Regions from separate parts of the Streptomyces broussonetiae genome, predicted to be linked through region 1. Evidence: riboswitches for the same ligand, from Rfam matches in the RefSeq annotation. Region 1 holds a riboswitch; the other holds the start of a gene.
What was found. Region 1 has a riboswitch for glycine ahead of gcvT (glycine cleavage system aminomethyltransferase GcvT). Riboswitches for the same ligand answer to the same signal wherever they lie in the genome.
Positions count from the first base shown of each region.

Region 1 (4,403 bases):
GGCTGCACCCAGGCGCGGCGCAGGGAGCGCAGGGCCGGGGTGTGGTGGGCGTTCTGCGCGAGCAGGGCGTAGAACTGCGGGATCTCGATACCGGGCGCGGTGAGCCGCAGGGGGCCGGCGGGCTGGCGGTCCAGGCCCGTGGCGATGCGCCGCAGGTCCAGCCAGGGGATGCCGACGCCGCCGCCCGGGGCGTGCGGGTTGAGCCAGAGGCCGTAGTGGTCGGGATAGAGGGTGCGGGCCACGTCGAGGCCGTCGACGACCTCGTACGAGCGGTTCCAGCCGCTGGCCGACAGCTCCTGGGCGGAGGTGACGCAGGGGGCGTACTGGAAGCCGTCGACCTCCATGTTCCCGTACTGGGCGTCCGGGGAGCCGGCCTGGCCGTGCCACAGCAGCATCCAGATCTGGCCGGAGGACGGGGTGGCGAGAGAGCGCAGCAGGGCCTCGTAGGCGTCGTAGCGTCCGGGCGTGACCTGGCGCAGCGTGTGCTCCACGCTGCCGCTGTGGCTCGCGCTCACCTGTCGTGCCCTTCTCTATTCCGTGCCCCGTGTTGGGAGACAGCTTATGCGCCCACCGGGCTGTCACCCCGGGTCCGTGCACGCGTGCGGGAGCATCGTGGCCGGTCGCGCAGTGCCTTGCGCCCCTTGAGGTGTTTCAGTGACCGGATTGATAGAAGGGACGCACGTTCGCCCTCAGCCATTCCGCCACCGGGTCGTCCGTCACGTCCAGCAGGACCAGGCTGACCGGCCAGGCGACCGGGACCTTGCCGAGGGCTCTGCCCAGCGCCTCCATGGGAAGGGCGCGCAGGTCGCCCTCCCACTGGGCGAGTTCCACGCCCACGAACAGCACCGGGTCGGCCGTCTCGACGGCGGCCAGGCAGCGGCGGGCGGTGCGGACCACGCCGGTCTCGGCGAACTCGGCGGACGCGGCGGAGAGGAAGTCGACCGGGTCGTCCTGCCAGTCGGGCTCGAAGAGGCGGACCCGGCCCCCGGTGCTGGGACCGTCGAGGGGGGTACGGCCCGCACGGCACAGCTCGGCCACCGCGGCCGGCGGGAGCGGGACACCGACCAGCGCGTCCGGGTTCACCACGATGCCGACCTGTGCGGGCAGGCCGCGGGCGAACTCCACGGCCGGGGCGATGGTGTAGGACATGTGGGAGCCGGTCGCCTGGTGCAGCTGCTCCGCGGAGCTGAACACCGGGACGTAGGCCTGGCCGTCGATCTCCAGGGTGGGCAGGTCGAGCGGGCCGCTGCCGGGGCCGCCGCCGTTGGGCAGCGGGATCCACAGGAAGCTGCGGCCCAGGACCTCGATGATCCGGCCGGCCGCGGCGGGTATGCCGAGGGAGGCCGAGAGCACCTCCTCCAGCTCGTTGCCGGGCCAACCGCCGTGCGGGTGGGGATGCGTCTGTGTCGGGAAGTCCGCGGGAGTGTCCGCCGGGAAGTCCATCTGCCTACCGCCTGCTGGGAACAACTGCTGTGACCATGAAGGCTAGCGGGTTGCCGTGACACTCCCGCCCCTGGTGAACCCGATCCGGTGCAGGGCGTCCGCCGCGGCCCGGTCGAGCACCACCGCCGAGCCGCAGCCTGCGGGCGGCTCGCCCTGCTCGACGGCGGCGAGCAGCCGGGCGGTCGTACGGCGGTGGCGGGTGAAGGCGTGGCGCGAGACGCCCCGGCCGCGTGCGCGCTGGCCCTCGCGGGCCGTCTCGGGTGGCACGTCGAGCAGGAGCAGGTGCAGCGTGCCGCCGCGGCGCCGGGCCGCGCGGACGAGCCAGCCGCGCACCCAGCTCCGGGTGCCGCAGTCGTGCACGACGACGCCCTCACCGGTGCGCAGGGCGCGGCGCAGGGCGGCGTAGTGGACGAGGCGGACCAGGGGGCGGTAGAGCGTGTAGGGGACGAAGCGGGGGATGCGGGCGTCGAAGCGGTCGCGGGTGTCCTGCGAGTCGATGCGGCGGCCCTGGACCGCCCGGTGCATCAGGGTGGACTTGCCGCTGCCCGGCAGGCCGGTGATCACGACGACGTCCCGGGGGCCGAGGATCAGGGCGCGCGGGCTGCGGCCCTCCCGGTCGCGCAGGTCGCGCACGACGGGGGCCGGGGCGCGGCGCTGCTTCGGCACCGTGATGCCGCTGGTGACGGTGGCGTACACCGGGGTCCTGTTCACCGTGATCGTCCTCCCCTGTCCATTCGGTAATGGCCATGCCCGAAAAACGTAAAGAGAAGGTAATGGGTGGAGGTCGGCGATACGGTCCGCGCCTTGCCACAGGCCGGTTACAAAAGCCCGCTCGGCGTGCAATGATGTGGCCGCCAACTGCATACCGGCCGCTTGAATCCGCGCGGGAGAGTCCCCAGCAGCCTTCGCTGGGGCGCCGAAGGAGCAAGTCCCTCCCTTGAATCTCTCAGGCCCCGTTACCGCGCGGGCGAGGCACATCTGAAAAGCGGGCCGCTCGTGACAGTGGCTCCACCCAAGGTGCAAACCGTGGTCGTCCCCGTGGCGGTCGCGGCGAACCTCTCAGGTTCCGATGACAGATGGGGAGGAACGTTCCTCGCCCGTCCGCCTTTCCTGGGAGCCGACCGACCGATGAGCAGCACTGAACTCCGTCACACCGCGCTGGATGCCGTGCATCGCGCGCTCGGTGCGACGATGACCGACTTCGCCGGCTGGGACATGCCCCTGCGCTACGGCTCCGAGCGCGACGAGCATGTCGCGGTGCGGACCAAAGCGGGTCTGTTCGACCTCTCCCACATGGGCGAGATCACGGTGACCGGCGCCGGGGCCGCCGCCCTGCTGAACCACGCCCTGGTCGGCAACATCGCCTCCGTCGGCGTCGGCCGCGCCCGCTACACCATGATCTGCCAGGCCGACGGCGGCATCCTGGACGACCTGATCGTCTACCGGCTCGCCGAGACCGAGTACATGGTCGTCGCCAACGCCTCCAACGCCCAGGTGGTGCTGGACGCCCTCACCGAGCGCGCGGCCGGCTTCGACGCCGAGGTCCGCGACGACCGGGACGCCTACGCGCTGATCGCCGTCCAGGGCCCTGAGTCCCCCGGCATCCTCAAGTCCCTCACCGACGCCGACCTGGACGGGCTGAAGTACTACGCCGGCCTGCCCGGCACCGTCGCCGGCGTCCCCGCGCTCATCGCCCGCACCGGCTACACCGGCGAGGACGGCTTCGAGGTGTTCGTGAAGCCCGGGCACGCGGTCGAGCTGTGGCAGGCGCTGACCAAGGCCGGCGAGGGCGTCGGTCTGATCCCGTGCGGCCTGTCCTGCCGGGACACCCTGCGCCTGGAGGCGGGCATGCCGCTGTACGGGCACGAGCTGACCACCTCGCTCACCCCCTTCGACGCCGGGCTCGGCCGGGTGGTGAAGTTCGAGAAGGAAGGCGACTTCGTCGGGCGCGAGGCGCTCCGGCAGGCCGCCGAGCGCGCCGCCTCCGAGCCCCCGCGGGTGCTCGTCGGGCTGGTCGCCGAGGGCCGCCGGGTGCCGCGCGCCGGGTACGCCGTCGTCGCCGGCGGCCGGGTGGTCGGCGAGGTCACCTCCGGCGCTCCCTCCCCCACCCTGGGCAAGCCGATCGCGATGGCCTACGTCGACGCGGCGCACGCGGCGCCCGGCACCGAGGGCGTCGGCGTGGACATCCGAGGCAGCCACGAGCCGTACGAGGTCGTGGCGCTTCCGTTCTACAAGCGCCAGAAGTAGAGACTGGGCGCGATCACGTCCTGTGCGCGGCCGGTCCCGCGACGGCACGTGAGCCTGCGCACATTCGCCTGGTCACCAGCAGTTTTCGCAGTCCCCCTTCAACAGCACTCCCGCTCGTACAGGAGAATTCAGGCCATGAGCAACCCCCAGCACCACCGCTACAGCAAGGAGCACGAGTGGCTGTCGGGCGCCGAGGACGGCGTCTCGACGGTCGGCATCACGGAGCACGCGGCCAACGCGCTCGGCGATGTCGTCTTCGTCCAGCTCCCCGAGGTCGGCTCCACCGTGACCGCGGGCGAGTCCTGCGGTGAGCTGGAGTCGACCAAGTCGGTCTCCGAGCTGTACTCGCCGGTCACCGGCGAGATCACCGCGATCAACGAGGACGTGGTCGACGACCCGTCGCTGGTGAACTCCGAGCCCTTCGAGGGCGGCTGGCTGTTCAAGATCCGCGTCACGCAGGAGCCGGCCGGCCTGCTCTCCGCCGCCGAGTACACGGCTTTTGCCACCGGCGAGGAGGCGTAACCGCATGACCGTCCTGAACACGTCCCTGCACGAGCTGGACCCGGAGATCGCCGCCGCGGTCGACGCCGAGCTGAGCCGCCAGCAGTCCACGCTGGAGATGATCGCCTCCGAGAACTTCGCGCCGCTCGCGGTGATGGAGGCGCAGGGTTCGGTCCTCACCAACAAGTACGCCGAGGGCTACCCGGGCCGCC
Region 1 covers NZ_CP047020.1:6,470,465-6,474,867, reverse strand. The annotation lists gene GQF42_RS29965 (enhanced serine sensitivity protein SseB C-terminal domain-containing protein) at 1-515, opposite strand, end outside; gene GQF42_RS29960 (enhanced serine sensitivity protein SseB) at 652-1,443, opposite strand; gene GQF42_RS29955 (AAA family ATPase) at 1,486-2,154, opposite strand; glycine riboswitch at 2,318-2,415, shown strand; glycine riboswitch at 2,416-2,529, shown strand; gene gcvT (glycine cleavage system aminomethyltransferase GcvT) at 2,572-3,690, shown strand; gene gcvH (glycine cleavage system protein GcvH) at 3,826-4,212, shown strand; gene glyA (serine hydroxymethyltransferase) at 4,217-4,403, shown strand, end outside.

Region 2 (4,403 bases), 4.4 Mb from region 1:
GGATGCAGAAGGTCTTGTGCAGGTTCAGGTGCGAGACGTCGCCGCCGAAGTGGCCCGGCTTGGCGAGTCCGACCAGCGCGTTGAGGTTGGCGCCGTCGACGTACACCTGGCCGCCCGCCTCGTGCACCCGGGCGCAGATGTCGGCGACGTGCTCCTCGAACACACCGTGCGTCGACGGGTAGGTGATCATCAGCACCGCCAGCTCGTCGCGGTACTGCTCGATCTTCGCCCGCAGGTCCTCGACGTCGATCTCGCCGTCCTCGGCGGTCCTGACGACGACCACCTTCATGCCGGCCATCACGGCGCTGGCCGCGTTGGTGCCGTGCGCGGAGGACGGGATCAGGCAGACGGTGCGCTGGTCGTCGCCGTTGGCCCTGTGGTAGCCGCGTACGGCGAGCAGACCGGCCAGCTCGCCCTGGGAACCGGCGTTGGGCTGGAGGGAGACCTTGTCGTAGCCGGTGACCTCGGCGAGACGCTCCTCCAGCTCGCGGATGAGCGTGAGGTAGCCCTGCGCCTGCTCGGCCGGGACGAAGGGGTGCAGCTGGCCGAACTCGGGCCAGGTGACGGGCTCCATCTCGGTGGTCGCGTTGAGCTTCATGGTGCAGGAGCCCAGCGGGATCATGCCGCGGTCGAGCGCGTAGTCGCGGTCGGCCAGCTTGCGCAGGTAGCGCAGCATCGCGGTCTCGGAGCGGTGCTGGTGGAAGACCGGGTGCGTGAGGTAGGCGTCGGTGCGCAGCAGGGCCTCGGGCAGGGCGTCCACAGCGCTCGCGTCCAGCGCCTCCATGTCGCCCGTCACGCCGAAGGCGGCGAAGACCGCGCCCAGCTGGGCCCGGTTGGTGGTCTCGTCACAGGCGATCGAGACGTGGTCGGCGTCGACGGGGTACAGGTTGACGCCGTTGTCCCGCGCGGCGGCGACGACCTCGGCGGCCTTGCCGGGCACGCGCGCGGTGACGGTGTCGAAGAAGGCCCCGTGGACGATCTCCACGCCGCCCGCCCGCAGACCCTCGGCGAGGATCGTGGCGTAGCGGTGCGTGCGCCGGGCGATGACCTGGAGCCCCTCCGGCCCGTGGTAGACGGCGTACATGCCGGCCATCACGGCGAGCAGCACCTGCGCGGTACAGATGTTGCTGGTGGCCTTCTCCCGGCGGATGTGCTGCTCACGGGTCTGCAGCGCGAGCCGGTAGGCCTTGTGCCCGTCGGCGTCGACGGAGACCCCGACGAGCCGGCCGGGCAGGCTGCGGGCGAACTTCTCGTGCACGGCCATGTAGCCGGCGTGCGGGCCGCCGAAGCCCATGGGGACGCCGAAACGCTGGGTGGTGCCGACGGCGATGTCCGCGCCCAGCTCGCCCGGCGAGGTCAGCAGGGTCAGCGCGAGCAGGTCGGCGGCGACGGTGACCAGGGCACCCAGCTCGTGCGCCTGGTCGATGACCGGCTTGATGTCGCGTACGGCACCGGAGGCGCCCGGGTACTGGATCAGCACGCCGTTGATCTCGCGTGCGGCTATGTCCGCCGGGATGCCCTCGCTGAGGTCGGCGACGACGACCTCGGCCCCGGTCGGCTCGGCGCGCGTCTCGATGACCGCGACGGTCTGCGGCAGCGCGTCCGCGTCGACCAGGAACAGGCCCTTCTTGTTCCTGCCCATGCGCCGGGACAGCGCCATCGCCTCGGCGGCGGCGGTGCCCTCGTCGAGCAGGGAGGCACCCGAGGTGGGCAGGCCCGTCAGTTCGGCAACCGTCGTCTGGAAGTTCAGCAGGGCCTCGAGCCGGCCTTGAGAGATCTCCGGCTGGTACGGCGTGTACGCCGTGTACCAGGCCGGGTTCTCCATCACGTTGCGCAGGATGACCGGCGGCGTGAACGTCCCGTAGTACCCCAGCCCGATCATCGAGCCGAGAACCTGGTTGCGGTCGGCGAGCGAGCGCAGCTCGGCGAGCACCTCGGCCTCGGTGCGGGCGCCCGGCAGATCGAGGGCGTCCGCGTTCTTGATCACGTCCGGGACCGCGGCGGCGGTCAGCTCGTCCAGCGAGCCGTAGCCGACCTGCGCGAGCATCTTGGCCCGCGCCTCCTGGTCGGGTCCGATATGGCGCTGCTCGAACGGGATGCCCGCCTCGAGGTCGGAGAGCGGAATGCGTTGGGCGGTCATTGCGGAGGCCTCCTGGTCTGACGCGACCTTCGAGGGGCACCCACGGCGCGGGTACCCCGACGGCCTCCCCCTCTGTCATCTCAACCTGAGAGCTTCACCGGGACACGCCCCGGCTTTCACCGTCGGTGAGGGCGGACACCGTAGACACCCGCCCTGCTTTCCAGAGTGACCTCGTCCGTGCGGTACGTGAGCCTGAGAGATTCCGGGGAGGATTTGCTCCTTCGGCGCCTCCGAGGTCGTCGGAGGACTCTCCCGCACGGGTTCAGCAGCCGAAATCAGGTTACCAGCGAGGTCAACGCCTGAGCCCTCGAGTGGCCGCCTCCGGGAATCTGCTCTTTTGTAGTGCTTACGGATGAGTTGCGACCACGTGGAGGGAGAGGGACCGTGCAGACCGACATCGATCCGCGCAACCTGATCGGCCGCAAGGCGTTCGACCGCAACGGCACCAAGATCGGCACAGTCGACGAGGTGTACCTGGACGACGCGACCGGCATACCCGAGTGGGCGGCCATACGCACCGGCCTGTTCTCGCGCGACGCGTTCGTCCCGCTGGAGCCGAGCGAACTCGTCGAGGGCACCCTCCACGTCCCCTTCGACCGCGCCCTCATCAAGGACGCCCCGGACTTCGGTGTGGGCCGCCATCTCTCCCCCGAACAGGAACTCCAGCTCTACCACCACTACGGCCTCGACACGGCCTCGCCCCCGTCGGTGCCGGACCACGACTTCGGCAAGCTGGCCGGGTCGGAGGAGGCCTGATCCGGTCGGTCCCCCACCTGGCTCCGGGCGGGCCGGCGGGAAGGGGCCGAAACCAGTGGCAACGGATCCGCGGGCTCCAGCGCGGGATCCTCGACGGAGAACGTCCGCACGCGCCCGGGAGGGGACTGCGGTGTCTCGAACCGCACGGTGACGCGTCCCAGCCCGCTCCCCTGCACCCACCCGTGCCCGTGCTCCGCGTGTCTGACGTCCTGCCCTGCGCGCCAGTGGCGTTCGACCGGATCCGGCCGCTCCACGACGGCCTCGGCCATGGACTCCTGAGGCGTTTCCGCCTCACGCGAGGGCAGCGCCTGCGCGAACAGGTCCTCCTGGGTGTAGTCGGCGAGCCCCGAGACACCCACCCCGAGCAGCCGTACCCCACCCGTGGTGTCCACGGACTCCAGCAGCCGCGCGGCGGCCTCCCGCACGACCGCCGGGTCGTCCGTGGGCCCCCTGAGCGTCTCGGAACGGGTCAGTGTCGAGAAGTCGTACCGGCGCACCTTCAGCACGATGGTCCGCCCGGACAGCCCTGCGTCGCGCAGCCGCCGTACACACCGGTCGGCGAGCCGCTGCACCTCCAGGCCGATCCGCAGCCGGTCGTGGATGTCCACGTCGTAGGTGTCCTCGACCGACACCGACTTCGCCTCGCGCTCAGCCACCACGGGCCGCTCGTCCCGGGCCAGCGCCATGGCGTAGAGCGCGTGCCCGTGCGCCTTGCCGAGCAGCCGCACCAGCTCGTCCTCACCTGCCTCGGCCAGCTCCTCGACCGTGGTGATCCCGGCCCTGCGCAGGTGGTCCCCAGTGGCCGGGCCGACCCCGGGCAGGGTCCGCACCGTCAACGGCCCCAGCAGCGCCCGCTCGGTCCCCGGTTCGATGATCACCAGGCCGTCGGGCTTGGCGCGCTCGGAGGCGATCTTCGCGAGCATCTTGGAGGCGGCGAGCCCCACCGACCCGGTGAGCCCGGTGACCGCCAGGATGTCCGCCCGCAGCCTGATCCCGGCCTGGTGCGCCGACTCCTCGTCCCAGGCCGTGCCGCCGGCCTCCAGGTCCACGAACGCCTCGTCCAGGCTGAGCGGCTCCACCAGCGGCGACAGCTCCCGCAGCAGGGCCATCACCTGCTCGCTGATGGCCCGGTACAGCCCGAAGCGCGGCACCAGATACGCGGCGTTGGGAGCCAGCCGGCGAGCCTGGCCCATGGGCATCGCCGAGTGCACCCCGAAGACCCGTGCCTCGTACGACGCGGTGGCCACCACCCCGCGCGGCCCGAGCCCGCCCACGACGACCGCCTTGCCACGCAGGCTCGGCTTGGATGCCTGCTCCACCGAGGCGTAGAAGGCATCCATGTCGAGATGGAGGATGGTCGGCGCGTGTCTCACAACTCCGATGCTGCACCACGGCACTGACAATGCCGTGGTGCCAGAGAGCGGCCGGCGGTCAGACCGCCCGGTTGCGGCGGCGGGCCAGCTCGTCCGAGGGGTTGTGCCCGACGAGGGTCTCGCCCGTGTCGATG
Region 2 covers NZ_CP047020.1:2,042,307-2,046,709, forward strand. The annotation lists gene gcvP (aminomethyl-transferring glycine dehydrogenase) at 1-2,140, opposite strand, end outside; glycine riboswitch at 2,311-2,405, opposite strand; gene GQF42_RS09420 (PRC-barrel domain-containing protein) at 2,525-2,896, shown strand; gene GQF42_RS09425 (DNA polymerase IV) at 2,818-4,269, opposite strand; gene GQF42_RS09430 (MerR family transcriptional regulator) at 4,328-4,403, opposite strand, start outside.
Region 2: another riboswitch for glycine. It lies ahead of gcvP (aminomethyl-transferring glycine dehydrogenase); the one in region 1 lies ahead of gcvT (glycine cleavage system aminomethyltransferase GcvT).